DNA from 4 places in the Streptomyces sp. NPDC051219 genome. Region 1 is predicted to be linked to each of the others. Evidence: riboswitches for the same ligand, from Rfam matches in the RefSeq annotation. Region 1 holds a riboswitch; each other region holds the start of a gene.
The links. Region 1 has a riboswitch for cyclic di-AMP ahead of AB0M62_RS07690 (NlpC/P60 family protein). Riboswitches for the same ligand answer to the same signal wherever they lie in the genome.
Positions count from the first base shown of each region.

Region 2: it holds a riboswitch for cyclic di-AMP, as region 1 does, so the genes downstream of both, AB0M62_RS02140 (transglycosylase family protein) here and AB0M62_RS07690 (NlpC/P60 family protein) in region 1, are expected to answer to the same signal.
Region 3: it holds a riboswitch for cyclic di-AMP, as region 1 does, so the genes downstream of both, AB0M62_RS16840 (LysM peptidoglycan-binding domain-containing M23 family metallopeptidase) here and AB0M62_RS07690 (NlpC/P60 family protein) in region 1, are expected to answer to the same signal.
Region 4: it holds a riboswitch for cyclic di-AMP, as region 1 does, so the genes downstream of both, AB0M62_RS05040 (M23 family metallopeptidase) here and AB0M62_RS07690 (NlpC/P60 family protein) in region 1, are expected to answer to the same signal.

Region 1 is NZ_JBFBAS010000004.1:150,094-153,653, forward strand. It holds gene AB0M62_RS07685 (hypothetical protein) at 1-168, opposite strand, end outside; gene AB0M62_RS07690 (NlpC/P60 family protein) at 346-1,530, opposite strand; cyclic di-AMP (ydaO/yuaA leader) riboswitch at 1,538-1,699, opposite strand; gene pcrA (DNA helicase PcrA) at 1,867-3,560, shown strand, end outside.
Region 2 is NZ_JBFBAS010000001.1:448,841-452,400, forward strand. It holds gene AB0M62_RS02130 (cytochrome P450) at 1-74, shown strand, start outside; gene AB0M62_RS02135 (transglycosylase family protein) at 168-1,091, shown strand; cyclic di-AMP (ydaO/yuaA leader) riboswitch at 1,357-1,524, shown strand; gene AB0M62_RS02140 (transglycosylase family protein) at 1,529-2,212, shown strand; gene eno (phosphopyruvate hydratase) at 2,510-3,560, shown strand, end outside.
Region 3 is NZ_JBFBAS010000012.1:173,264-176,823, reverse strand. It holds gene AB0M62_RS16850 (PfkB family carbohydrate kinase) at 1-29, shown strand, start outside; gene AB0M62_RS16845 (SGNH/GDSL hydrolase family protein) at 168-938, opposite strand; gene AB0M62_RS16840 (LysM peptidoglycan-binding domain-containing M23 family metallopeptidase) at 1,126-2,094, opposite strand; cyclic di-AMP (ydaO/yuaA leader) riboswitch at 2,099-2,288, opposite strand; partial or broken gene AB0M62_RS16835 (alpha-galactosidase) at 2,593-3,326, opposite strand; partial or broken gene AB0M62_RS16830 (hypothetical protein) at 3,377-3,560, opposite strand, start outside.
Region 4 is NZ_JBFBAS010000003.1:40,055-43,614, reverse strand. It holds gene AB0M62_RS05050 (MerR family transcriptional regulator) at 1-558, shown strand, start outside; gene AB0M62_RS05045 (PP2C family protein-serine/threonine phosphatase) at 710-1,870, shown strand; cyclic di-AMP (ydaO/yuaA leader) riboswitch at 2,086-2,220, shown strand; gene AB0M62_RS05040 (M23 family metallopeptidase) at 2,271-3,287, shown strand; partial or broken gene AB0M62_RS05035 (aldo/keto reductase) at 3,348-3,489, shown strand; gene AB0M62_RS05030 (PrsW family glutamic-type intramembrane protease) at 3,519-3,560, opposite strand, start outside.

The DNA of each region.
Region 1 (3,560 bases):
CGTGCCCCCGGCGGCGACGACCGTGGGTGAGGCGGTGTAACCGAACGACGGGACATCGCTTCCGTCCTCGGCCGTCCCCATGGCCTCGGCCGTCACCGCGGTCGCGCCGAGGCAGAGCGCTGCTGCGCCGAGCAGGGTGGCGGCGGCAGCGACACGTGTCCCACGCATGGTGACTCCTCCGCATCCTCGAGGAGCACCTGTGGACATTTGTCCGTACGTCGCAGGAAATGCGCCTCGATGAAGGAGACGCTAGGCGGCCCTCGGGTCCGCCGCGACCGGGGTCGTGCGAACGGGGCAATGAAGTGCGTCAGTTGGGCCGGGGTCACGGCCCAACCGACGCAGCGACTACGCGGGCCGCACGCTGCCGTAGATCGGCATGTAGTAGATCGACTCCTCGCGGACGTTGGTCCCCGGCTTCGGGGCGTGGATCATCTTGCCGTCGCCGATGTATATGCCGACGTGGCTGATGTCGTCGTAGAAGAAGACCAGGTCACCGGGGAGCAGGTCGGCGGTGGCCACGCGCGTGCCGACGTTCACCTGGTCCCAGGTGGTGCGCGGCAGGTCGACGCCGGCGGTCTTCCACGCGGCCACGGTCAGGCCCGAGCAGTCGAAAGAGCTGGGCCCTGTCGCCCCCCAGACGTACGGCTTGCCGATCTGGGCGCGGGCGAAGGAGAGCACCTTCTCCGCCTTGGCGGCGTACGTCCCGGACCCGGTGCCGGTGCCAGTACCGGCACCGGAGCCGGTGCCCGCGCCCGTATCCGTGCCCGGGGCCGGCTGCTGGTCCTGCCGGGCCTCCTCCTGGCGCTGCTTCTCCGCGGCCGCCTGCTTGCGCGCCAGCTCCTCGGACTTCCGTCTGGCCTCTTCCTCTTTCCTCTTCTCGATCGCGGCAAGCCGCGCCTTCTCCTCGGCGGTCAGCTTCGACAGCAGTTCGCGCGCCTCTGCCAGCTTCCGCTGGACCTCCTGCTTCCCGGCGCTGAGGCCGGCCTGCGAGGTGGTGAGCGTCTGCAGGCTCTCGGCCGCCTCCGCCCGCTTCCTGGTCGCGTCGGCCTGTTGGGCGCGGTAGTCCGCGAGGATCTCCTGCTCACGGACGCCGAGCCGGTCCATCAGGTGGTCCTGGGCGAAGTAGCCCTGCGGGTCGTCGGCGAGCAGGAGGGTGGCGGTGGGGCTCATGCCGCCCGTGCGGTACTGCGCGGCGGCATAGGTGCCGAGCTCGCGCCGGGTCTCGTTCAGCTTCTCGGTGTTCTGCGCCACCTGATCGAGCAGTCCGTCGACCTTCTTGCGCTGGGTGTCGGTGCGCTCCTTGGCGGCGTTGTACTTCTGGGTGGCCGTCCCCGCCTGGCGGTACAGCTCGTCGACCTTCTTCTGCACGTCCTCGACGCTCGGCTTCGGCTCGGCGGGCGCGCCGGGCGCGGCGCTCGCGCTCTGGGCGAGGAGGCTGACGGAGGCCAGTGCTGCGGTTGCTGCGGTCGTGATCCCGACTGCGGGAGCGGTGGTTCGTATCCGGGTGCGCGGCTTGCGATGCGACGCCAAGGCCGGCATCTCCTTCCGTGGACCGCCTACCGGGTTAGCTGTCGGGTTCGGGCAGTACGGAAGGTCGCCCTACGGTCCGGCGGAGCCGGTCCGATTCACCCCGGTTGTGCATGTTGGGTCCCCGGCTCCGAACTGCCTTACGGCAGGCCGGACTCGGCGCGAGGCCGTCCGTTCTGGCGTGGTTCGCCGACGAGGGCACGGACGGCCTTGGCGGAGCACGCTAGCCAATCGGTGTGGTTGGGGGGAAGCCTGATGTTCGATATGTCCGATACATTTTCGTTACCTGCCGGAACTCGTGGTCGGGCTGTCGGTGCGGCGGCCTAGACTCGGGAGGCGATGAGCAGCCTCTTTGACGACAGTTTCCTGGCGGACCTCCAGCCTTCCGGCGAGGAGCACCCGCCGCCCCCCGAGGAGCACGCACCGGAAGCGGGTGCGGACGACCTCTTCGGGGGCGAGTTCGACGCGCCCGTCGACCGCGACGCGTACTACCGGGACGGGGCCGCCCGGCCAGTCATCGACCCCGCCGCGCTTCTCGACGGGCTGAACGAGCAGCAGCGGGCCGCGGTGGCGCACTCCGGATCACCGCTGCTCATCGTCGCCGGCGCGGGTTCCGGCAAGACCCGGGTGCTGACGCACCGGATCGGACATCTGCTGTCCGCGCGCCGGGTCCACCCCGGCGAGATCCTGGCGATCACCTTCACGAACAAGGCCGCCGGTGAGATGAAGGAGCGGGTCGAGAGCCTGGTCGGACCGCGTGCCCATGCGATGTGGGTCATGACCTTCCACAGCGCGTGCGTCCGGATTCTGCGGCGCGAATCGAAGAGGCTGGGCTTCACGTCGTCGTTCTCGATCTACGACGCCGCGGACTCCAAGCGACTGATGGCCCTGGTCTGCCGCGACCTGGACCTCGACCCCAAGAAGTTCCCGCCGAAGTCCTTCAGCGCGAAGATCTCGAACCTGAAGAACGAGCTGATCGACGAGGAGACCTTCGCCGGGCAGGCTGCCGACGGCTTCGAGAAGACGCTCGCCGAGGCGTACGCGATGTACCAGTCGCGGCTGCGTGAGGCCAACGCGCTCGACTTCGACGACATCATCATGACCACGGTGCACCTGCTCCAGGCCTTCCCGGACGTCGCCGAGCACTACCGGCGGCGGTTCCGGCACGTCCTGGTCGACGAGTACCAGGACACCAACCACGCTCAGTACACGCTCGTGCGCGAACTGGTGGGTCAGGGCACCGACGAAGTACCGCCCGCCGAGCTGTGCGTGGTGGGCGACGCCGACCAGTCGATCTACGCGTTCCGTGGTGCCACCATCCGCAACATCCTCCAGTTCGAGGAGGACTACCCGGACGCGACGACGATCCTGCTGGAGCAGAACTACCGCTCGACGCAGACCATCCTCAGCGCCGCCAACGCGGTCATCGAGCGCAACGAGAGCCGTCGCCCCAAGAACCTGTGGACGAATGCCGGCAGCGGCTCCCGGATCATCGGCTATGTCGCGGACACCGAGCACGACGAGGCACAGTTCGTCGCGGACGAGATCGACCGGCTGACAGACGCGGGCGACGCCAAGGCCGGGGACGTCGCGATCTTCTACCGGACCAATGCCCAGTCCCGTGTCTTCGAGGAAATCTTCATCCGGGTCGGCCTGCCGTACAAGGTCGTCGGCGGTGTGCGCTTCTACGAGCGCAAGGAGGTCCGCGATGTGCTGGCCTACCTGCGGATACTGGCTAACCCGGAGGACGCGGTCCCGCTCCGGCGCATCCTTAACGTCCCCAAACGCGGTATCGGCGACCGCGCAGAGGCCATGATCGAAGCCCTGGCGCTGCGCGAGAAGATCACCTTCCCGCAGGCGCTGAAGCGGGTCGACGAGGCGTACGGCATGGCTGCCCGCTCGGCCAACGCGGTCAAGCGCTTCAACGTCCTGATGGACGACCTGCGCACCATCGTCGAGTCGGGGGCAGGGCCCGCCACCGTGCTGGAAGCGGTCCTGGAACGCACGGGATATCTGGCGGAGCTCCAGGCGTC
Region 2 (3,560 bases), on a different contig from region 1:
TCATCATGCGCGGACTGCGCACTTTGCCGGTGGAGTTCACCCCCGCGAGAGCTGACGAAACGTCACATGCGTGACCTTCACGTGATCTCCCCTGCACCGACTTGTGACAAGCGTTCGAGTACCGCTACGTTCACCGTCGTCTCAGCTGTCACACGGAAGGCCACCGCATGCGCTCCGGGAACGGCCGCCACCGGCGCCCACGTCAAGCCCCCGCCCTCATCGTCGCGGCCGGCGTGACCGGCTCCGCCATCGCGATCCCGCTGCTCGGTGCCACCGGCGCCAGCGCTGCCGACGTCTCCACCTGGGACCGCGTCGCCGAATGCGAGAGCGGCGGCACTTGGAGCGCCGACCTCGGCAACGGGTACTACGGCGGGCTCCAGTTCAGCCAGCAGACGTGGGAGGAGTTCGGCGGGCTGTCCTACGCGCCGCAGGCGGACCTCGCCAGCCGCGCTCAGCAGATCGCCGTCGCGGAGAAGGTTCTCGCCGCACAGGGGCCGCAGGCCTGGCCGAGCTGTGCCGGCAGCGCGGGGCTGACCCAGGGTGGCCTGATCGCCGATGTCGACCCGGGCCTGCCGACGGAGGACATGTCGGTCGGCCCCGCGCCCGTGCGGCCTTCGGAGGCCACTCCGGCGGACGAGCCCACCGCGCCTGCGGCGTCCGGGGCGCCCAAGGCTTCCACAGGGGCGAACACCCCTAATGCAGGCAAGTCGGATAAGAGCGGCAGTTCCTCTCCTGCCGCGTCCACCACGCCTGACGCCGCATCGACCCCGGGGGCCGGGTCCGGAGCGGGCAAGCACCGGGGCGCGCCGGCCGCCGGTGAGACAGCCGGGCCGGACGGCGCGGCAGGCGACCGCGACACCGGACGGCACGCCTCCCGTGACGCGGATGCGACGCGCGGCGGGGCTGGGGCGGAGGCGGACACGTACACCGTCCTTCCCGGCGACAACCTCTGGGACATCGCCGACAAGAAGGATGTGGCGGGCGGGTGGTCCGCGATCTACGAGGCCAACGAGACCGTCATCGGTGCCGAGCCGGACCTCATCCTTCCTGGCCAGAGCCTCGACCTGGGTCTCGATATAACCCCAAAGTAGGGGGAGTTCGGGACTTTATGTCCTAGTTTGCTCAAGTGAGACATGAGTCTCTTCGGGCCAACTGGGGCGTCTCGTCCGCCCGGTCTCGCACTTTCGCCTCTCACCTGCGGAAATGACCGTTTCGCGGATATGGGTATGGGCGTTTTCTCCCCGATGTTCGGCATTGAACATCGGGGATGCCTGTGTCTACGGTCTGAACCGCTCGCACCGCGGGCTCCTTCGACCGTCACGCCGAATCCTGCCGACGGACGGGGGAAATATTTCGACGCGTAAAGCGCCGTTGGCAGGAGCGGGGGACCCAAGGTAGGTGCCGGACGCGGCCGTTGAGACGGCAGCTGACCGGCTTGGGGTGAAGTCGCGCCAGACGCGCGGCCGGGCAACTCACTTGGCCCGAACCCGACAGCTCACCTCGTAGGCGTCGGTGAGGAGACAACTCCATGCTGGCATCCAGCACAGGCAAGCACCGCCGGTCGTCCAAGGTCGCCCGTATCGCCACGCTCGCCGGCGTCGCCGGCGCGGCTGTCGCCGTCCCGCTGATGGGCGCCACCTCGGCGTCCGCCGCCTCCGTCGCCACCTGGGACGCTGTGGCCCAGTGCGAGTCCGGCGGCAACTGGTCGATCAACACCGGCAACGGCTACTACGGCGGCCTGCAGTTCTCGCAGTCCAGCTGGGCAGCCGCCGGCGGTACGAAGTACGCCTCCCGCGCCGACCTCGCGACCAAGAACCAGCAGATCGCCACCGCCGAGGTGCTTCTCGACATGCAGGGCCCGGGTGCCTGGGCCTGCGCCGGCGCCGGCAACCTGACCAACGACGGTGTGGACCCGGGTGTCGACACCGGCGCCGCGAAGCCGGCCGCGCAGCCGAAGCCCGCGAAGCCGGCCGAGAAGCGCGCCGAGCCGGCCAAGGCGAGCCGCTCCGAGGCCCGCTCCGAGGCCCCCAAGGCCGCCCAGTCCTTCAAGAAGGGCGACGGCGAGTACAAGGTGAAGGCCGGCGACACCCTCGCCGAGATCGCCCAGGCTGAGAAGGTAAAGGGCGGCTGGGAGAAGCTGTTCGAGCTGAACAAGGACATCGTCGAGGACGCCGACGTCATCCACCCGGGCCAGCAGCTGCACCTCGGCTGACAACCGCCCCCGGCCGGGACCCGCCTCGGCGGAGACCGGTCCCACCCCAGAAACAGCCCCGGTCCGGCGCGCTTTCCCCCGTGCGCGCCGGGCCGGGGCTTCTGTATTACTGGCCGGTGCCGCGCATTACTGTCCAGTACCGCGTGGTCCTTATGTACCGGACCGCGGTTATTCGGGGCTGTTTTCGTCCCAGGGGCCGGGCGGTCGGCCGACCTGTGCCCCGGAGCCGGTTAGGCTCATGGCGCAAGGCCAATGAGACCCTGCACTCATAGCGTCACATCCCAGAAGGAGATGCTCGTGCCGTCCATCGACGTCGTCGTAGCCCGGGAAATCCTGGACTCCCGAGGCAACCCCACGGTCGAGGTCGAGGTCGGCCTCGACGACGGCAGCACGGGTCGTGCTGCAGTTCCGTCCGGTGCTTCCACCGGAGCGTTCGAGGCCCTCGAGCTTCGCGACGGTGACCCGAACCGCTACCACGGCAAGGGCGTCGAGAGGGCCGTCCTCGCCGTCATCGAGCAGATCGGCCCGGAGCTCGTCGGGTACGACGCCACCGAGCAGCGTCTGATCGACCAGGCGATGTTCGACCTGGACGCCACCCCGGACAAGTCCTCGCTCGGCGCCAACGCCATCCTCGGCGTCTCCCTCGCCGTCGCGCACGCCGCCTCCGAGGCATCCGACCTGCCGCTCTTCCGCTACCTCGGCGGCCCGAACGCGCACCTTCTGCCCGTTCCGATGATGAACATCCTGAACGGCGGCTCGCACGCCGACTCCAACGTGGACATCCAGGAGTTCATGATCGCGCCGATCGGCGCCGAGTCCTTCTCCGAGGCCCTGCGCTGGGGCACCGAGGTCTACCACACCCTGAAGAAGGTCCTGAAGGAGAAGGGGCTCTCCACCGGCCTCGGCGACGAGGGCGGCTTCGCGCCGAACCTCGAATCCAACCGGGCCGCGCTGGACCTCATCCTCGAGGCCGTCCGGCAGGCCGGCTACGAGCCCGGCAAGGACATCGCGCTCGCGCTCGACTGCGCCGCCTCAGAGTTCTACAAGGACGGCGCGTACGAGTTCGAGGGCAAGTCCCGCTCGGCCGCCGAGATGACCGAGTACTACGAGGAGCTCGTCGCCTCGTACCCGCTCGTCTCCATCGAGGACCCGCTGTTCGAGGACGACTGGGCCGGCTGGAAGGCCATCACCGACAAGCTCGGCTCCAAGGTCCAGCTGGTCGGCGACGACCTGTTCGTCACCAACCCGGAGCGGCTTGCCCGAGGCATCGAGGAGGGCTCCGCGAACGCCCTGCTCGTCAAGGTGAACCAGATCGGTTCGCTGACCGAGACCCTGGACGCCGTCGAGC
Region 3 (3,560 bases), on a different contig from region 1:
TCGGGCGTGACCACCTGATGGGGAGCTGAGGCGGCGACCCCGCGTCCCGCCGACTCGCAACCGCCCACCGGCCGGCAGCCACTGAGCCATCCCCGGCCGCCCGAGAACCGTGCGTGCCCGGCGGCCCCGCCCCCGAATCCGGAAGGCGCCCCAACTCTCCCCTGCCCCTACAGCGGCAGCAGGTCCGGCCGCTTCGGTTCCACGTGGTCGCCCGACGACTCGCCGCGCAGCCGCCGTCCGATCCACGGCACCAGATGTTCCCGCGCCCACTGGATGTTGTCCCGGCGCACCTCCGCCGAGCCCCGTGGCGGCTCCGGCGGCCATACCTGGTCCGGATCCGCCGGCACCTCGAGGCCGAGCACCTGGGCGGCCCGGAGCGCCACCCGCGTGTGCCCCTCGGGCGAGAGATGCAGCCGGTCGCCGTCCCAGGCGCGCCTGTCCTGGACCGACTTGAGCGACCACAGGTCGAGCACCGGGCAGTCGTAGCGGTCGGCGATCGACCGCACATGCGCCGTGTACGTGGCGATCTTGCCCCGCAGATGACGCAGCACCGGCACCCCGCGGGTGTCGAACCCAGTAGTGATCATTACCGTCCCGACCCCCGACGTCAGATCCGCGACGGCCGCCTCGAACCGCTCGGCAACCGCGTCGGGGTCACTGCCCGGCCGGATGATGTCGTTGCCGCCGGCACAGAAGCTCACCAGGTCCGGCGCGAGCGCCTTCGCCCGCGGCACCTGCTCCTCCACGATCTGGTCCAGGAGCCGGCCGCGCACCGCCAGGTTGGCGTACCGGAACGCGTGCTCCGGTCGCTGGTCGGCGAGGAGCACCGCCAAGCGGTCGGCCCACCCCACGAAGGAGCCATCCAGTCCTGGATCGCCCACGCCCTCGGTGAAGCTGTCACCGATCGCCGCGTACGACCCGAATGCACCGCTGCTCATTGATCTCGAATCGTCTGCCACGGGAGCACATCCTTCACCGGCGGATGTGACCTACGCGACCGTAAGGAGGGGTTGACGCGGCGTGACATAGACCACCGGGGCCGTTTCGCGTTCCGGGAATACGCCAGGAGGCCGGATCCGCCGGATCCGGCCTCCTGGTGACGCCCCGTCAGGGGGGATGCGCGTCTCAGAGGCTGACACCGTGCTGGCGCAGGTACGCCAGCGGGTCGATGTCGGAGCCGTAGCTCGGCGAGGTCCGGATCTCGAAGTGCAGGTGCGGGCCGGTCGAGTTGCCGGTGGAGCCGGACAGGCCGATCTGCTGGCCACCGGCGACACTCTGGCCCGCCGAGACGGAGAGCGAGGACAGGTGGGCGTACTGCGAGTAGCGGCCGTCGGTGTGCTGGATGACGACCTCGTTACCGTACGCGCCACTCCAGCCGGCGGAGACGACGGTGCCCGCACCGATGGCCTTGAGGCTGGTGCCGGAGCCCGCGGCGAAGTCGACACCGGTGTGGTAGCCGCTGGACCACATGGATCCGGACATGCGGTACGAGGTGGTGACGGGCGCGTCGACCGGGGCGGTGAAGTAGCCGGAGGATTTCGCCGCCCCGCTGTTCGAGGTGGCGGTGCCGGTGTTTTTGGCCGGGGCGCTCGCCTTGACCGGGGCGCTCGCCTTGACCGGGGCGCTCGCCTTCGCCGGGGCACTCGCCTTCGCCGGAGCGCTCTTGCGCTCGGACCGGTCGGCCCGCTCGGTCGCGGCGTCGGACTTCGCCGGCGCCTTCGCCTTGGCGCCGATGGTGAGCTTGAGGCCCGGGTGGATCAGCGACGGGTCTCCACCGACGACCGCGCGGTTGTCCTGGTAGAGCTTCTGCCAGCCGCCGTTGACATTCTGCTCGTCGGCGATCTTGGACAGGTAGTCGCCCGCGACGACGGAGTACGTCTTGGGGGCGGCCTTCGCTACGGCGACCGGAGCGGCGGCTGCGACCGGAGCGGCGGCCTTCTCGGCGGCAACGGCCGGCGCGGCCTTCTCGGCCGCGTTGGCGCCGGTGGCGCCCATCAGCGGCAGTGCGAGAGCGGCGCCACCGGTGCCCGCGGCCACGAAGCCACGGGTGATCGGGTTGGCCTTGGGACGACGGTGCTTACCCTTTGCGGGCATGACGAATTCCTCTCCGTCGCCTGCGAGGTGAGCTGTCGGGTTCGGGCTGGAGATGCCCGGCCGCGGTGTGGCTGCGACTTAACCCCGAGCCGTTCCGGATTCCGGATCGGCGGCTTACCTGGGTCCCCCGCTCCTGCCGTGCGTAAGTGGTGGGTGCGGTTCCAGGCGGTGGCAGGATTCGGCGGTCCACCTGGATTGACGGTGACCGTAGGCGAGCCGGGCAGGCGGAACAAGCCATGTATTCCGGACTCCATCCGGAATCCATTCGACGCGGTGAATATGCCGGATTTCTCCAGTCACCCTCCGTGGAGTGCGGCTCCCCAACAGCCGCCCGAGCAAAGGAATTGAGCTCTGCCGCCCCGCCACGCACCGTCACCGATATGATCCTGCTCACTGGGCGACGGGCCATCTACCGCTTAAGCATGGCAACTTGACGCCAAGCCAAGCAATTCGGTCAGACCGGACATTCGCCTGCTATCGGCCCTATAGGTGCGATCCTTATGCGATGCGGCGTAGCCGGATAACTGCCGCATCCAAATCGCCACTGAGTGCCGTCCGCAGCCCCCTGTGCATCAGCCCCGCGCCACGGTGGACACCCCCGGTGCCGAGGTACTCGTACGTGGCCGCCGGGTCGAGGCCGGCCAGCCGCAGCGCCGGCGGTGGCTCGCCGTAACGCTGGGCCTGGAGCCAGGCGAGGACCACGGCCTCGTCGCCCGTACGTACTGAACGGCGCGCGCAGTCCTCCGGTGGGCCGCCGCAGCCGGTAGACCTCTCCTTGCTGCACCACCGGCCGGATCTCCTTGTAGAGATCCACCCACTCCAGCGCCTCGGCAAGCGCCTCCTCGCTCCAGACGGAAAGATCACCGCCTACCCCCAGCACGCCCGCCACGGCGCTGACGAAGCGGAAGCGCAGCGAGCGGGCCCGGCCGTTGAGCTGCACATTCGGACTGTCGGTCACCCACGCGGCCATGATCCGCGCCGGGTGCAGCCGGCTGAAGCCGTACTTGATGTCGAGCCGGTCCAGCGGATCGGTGTTGTCGGAGGTCCACACCTGGTCGGTACGGGAGAGAACGCCAAGGCCGATCCTGCCACCGCCGCCGGAGCACGACTCGAACGCGACCTGCGGATACTCGGCGCGCAGCCGGTCGAGCAGCTCTTACAGGGCATGCACATGCTCGGGCCAGAGTTTCTTGCGGATACGGTTCCGCATTGATGAAGCAGCGGTTGAAGTTGAGATCCGCCACGAGCCGGACCAGCCGAGCGCGCAGCCGTAGACCTCGCCCCCCTCCTCCTCCGCCCCGCCCTCGTCCAGCGCCGGCCAGGGCAGGTGCTGGTGGCCGGTGTGCCCGCGCCTGAACGACCGTGCCGGACCTCCCGAGATGATTGCCCCAGGAACCCATGTCGTATCGTCGAAGCGATAACCCTCGCCGGCGAGCCGCGCCGACGGTAGACACGGAGGAGACCCC
Region 4 (3,560 bases), on a different contig from region 1:
ATTGCGGAGGTCCTCGCGGGGCAGCGGGACACCGCCGCTGCCCTGCGCGCCCACCTGGACCTGCTGGAGCAGGAGCGCGAGCGCATCGGGCGCCAGATCGCCTCGGTGCGGACCACTCTTCACAAGACCGGGACAGGAGAACAACTCATGGCCGAGGAAGTGCTGGACGGCTTTGATCACACGCAGTACGAGCAGGAGGTGACCGAGCGCTGGGGCCGGGAAGCCTACGAGAAGGGGGACCGCTGGTGGCGCTCGCTCACCGAAGAGCAGAAGCGCGAGTTCAAGGAACGGCAGGTCTCCATCGCCAAGGACTTCGCGCGGGCGCTCCGGGACGGGATGGCCGCCGAGAGTGACGACGTGCAGGCCATCACCCACCGTCAGTGCGAGTGGCTTTCGGTGACTGGCACGCCGACCCGCTCGTACTTCGTCGGGCTCGGTGAGATGTATGTCTCCGACCCCCGCTTCACCGCCACGTTCGACAAGCACGGAACCGGCACAGCGGCCTTCATCCGCGATGCGATGAGGATCTACGGCGAGCGGCACCTGTCCGACGGATAGCCGAGGGGCGGGGGGCTGCCGGGGGGCGGGACTGCCGGCGTCTCGGGACGGCGGCGGTTCCCTTCCCATTCGTCGCCCGGTTGGCCGTTGCCCGGTCGCCGCCTCCCGGCGGTGCGGACAGCCTGGGTGAGTGGGGCACGAAGGAGGGCACATCGAGGACCGGGACCAGGACGAAGGCATCGGGAGCAGGATCACGCGCCGCTTTGTCCGCACCCTGCCCGCGCTGCTGATCGTCGTCGGCATGGTCTTCGATCTCTCGACCCCGCCGGGCTTCACCGGGTCACCGTTCTTCTCGGCGGCGCCGCTCATCGCCGCGCCGCTGTTCTCCTTCGGCACCACCTTCCTGACCGGCGCGACCGCCTCCCTGGCCGTGCTCCTCCTGCACATCCGCAACGGAACGATGCTGAAGGTGGAGGCGGTGACCGAGTTGGTCACCGTGGTGACCGTGGCCGCTCTGGCGCTGCTCACCAACCGGGTCGTACGGCGCAGTGGCGAGCGGCTCGCCTCCGCGCGCGGGATCGCGGAGGCCGCCCAGCGCGCCCTGCTCCCGACCCCGGTCGAACGGATCGGCGGGCTCCACGTCGCCGCGCGGTACGAGGCCGCGCAGGCGGACGCGTTCATCGGCGGTGACCTCTACGCCGTACAGGACACGCCGTACGGAGTACGCCTGATCGTGGGCGACGTACGAGGCAAGGGACTCGAAGCGGTGGAGGCGGTCGCCATCGTGATCGGGGCGTTCCGCGAGGCCGCCGAGCAGGAGTCCACCCTCGAAGGGGTGGCGCAGCGGCTGGAGCGGGCACTGCGGCGCGAGGGAACCCGCCGGGACAGTCTCGACGCGGTGGAAGGCTTCACCACGGCCGTGCTGGCGGAGATCCCGCACGACGGTGGCGGGCTGCGGCTGGTGAACCGGGGGCATCCGGAGCCGTTGCGGCTGTACGCCGACGGGAGGGTGGAGGCGCTCACGCCCGCCGAAACCGCGCTGCCGCTGGGGATGGGCGACCTGGCCGGCTGGCCCGACCGAGCGGAGGAGCATGAGTTCCCGCCCGGAGCCACCCTGCTCCTCTACACGGACGGGCTCTCCGAGGCGCGGGACGCGGCCGGGAACTTCTACGACCCGCAGGAACGGCTCCGGGGCCGCATTTTCTCGGGGCCCGACGCGTTGCTGGCCGCATTGGTCACCGATGTGCGGCAGTACACGGGCGGCGGTTCGACCGACGACATGGCGCTGCTGGCGGTCAGCCGCCCTGCGGAGAGACAGTCGGACCGGCGTACCACCGTACCGGTGGTCGGCAGGAACGGACACGGTGCGTAGTCGAAAGGCACCGCTCCGCATAACAATTGACGAACCATCAGGGTGCGGGTGTTTTGTGAGAGGCGGTCAACTCGCCCGATATCGCACCCTCCTGTCCCGGAAAGTCCGGCCGGGGAGCCTTAACGATCAATGGGAACAGCTTGGAATCCGGCCCTGGTGTCTATTAACGTTCGATAACGCAGCGCGGTCGTCCCAGCCGTCGCAAGAGACGGCACCGTGCGCATGCGCCGAATTCCGCAAGGGAACCGGGGAACCACCAACTTGGGGTGAATCGGGCTGAAACCGGCCCGTAGGAGACCTTCCTGCTCCGAACCCGTCAGCTAACCCGGTAGGCGAGAAGGAAGGAAAGGAGCACGCCTCCGTGGCGTCCAACAGCCCTGCCCCCGAAGTAACCCGGTTCATGACGAAGTCAGTTCCGGGAGGCACCGAAGGATTCGGCGTCGAGGAGGGGGCGTGGGAGGAGTGGAACCCCACTGAGGACTCCGTCCGTCCCGTACGCGGCCGGCACCGCGTCGCCAAGCAGCGCGGCGGACTCGCGCGCAGCTCCACGGTTCTCGGAGTCGGCGTCATCGCCGCGGTCGGCGCAGGCGGCATCGCCACCGCGCAGGACAAGCCGGCCGTCACCATCTCGCTTCCCGACTCCATCACCTCCGCGCTGCCGGACGCCGGATCGCTGCCCGGCGTGGGCGCGCTGATATCCGGTGACGACAGCGACGAGGACGAGAACACCTCGGTCGACGCCCCGCTCACCATGGCCGGCGTCAGCGCCGAGGAGGCCCAGCAGGGCACCACCGACGCGGGCGAGGCACTGCGCACCCGCATCCTGCTCCAGGCCGAGCAGCAGCAGGACGCCGCCGACGCCGAGGCCCGGGCCGCCGCGGAGAAGGCCGCGGCCGACACGGCAGCGGCGGAAGCCAAGAAGCAGCAGGACGCCGCGACCGCGAAGGCGGCCGCGGAGAAGAAGGCCGCGGAAGAGGCGGCGAAGGCCGAGGCGGAGGCCGAGCGGCTCGCCAAGCTGGCGGCCGGCTACTCCCTCCCCACCTCTTCCTACACCCTGACCTCGCACTACGGTCAGTCCGGCTCGATGTGGTCCTCCGGTCAGCACACCGGTCTCGACTTCGCCGCGCCGACGGGTACGCCGGTCAAGGCGGTCCACGGCGGGACCATCAAGTCGGCGGGCTGGTCCGGGGCCTACGGCTACCGCATCGTGCTGGAGCTCGCGGACGGCACGGAGGTCTGGTACTGCCACCTCTCCTCGATGTCCGTGACCTCCGGCCAGGTCACCAACGGCGAGACCATCGGGCGAGTCGGCGCCACCGGCAATGTCACCGGCCCGCACCTGCACCTGGAGGTGCGCACGGGCGGAAGCACGGTCGACCCGCTGGCGTGGCTGCGCGGCAAGGGCCTCACGGTCTGATCTCCGAGGGCCCGGGGGCGGTCCGGAATACCGGAACCGTCCCGGCCTGTTGATCAACGAATGACCTCTCTCCGCAAGCTGGGTACGTCCAGCCTTCAGGTCTTCCCCCTCGCTCTCGGCGGCAACGTCTTCGGCTGGACCGCCGACCGCGCGCAGTCCTTCGGTCCTCGACGCCTACACCGCTGACGGCGGCAACTTCGTACGTCCGGCGGCTCGGACGACTGGACCCGGTCAGAGCTGCCGGTGGCCGTACTGCCGGTCCGGCGGGTGCGG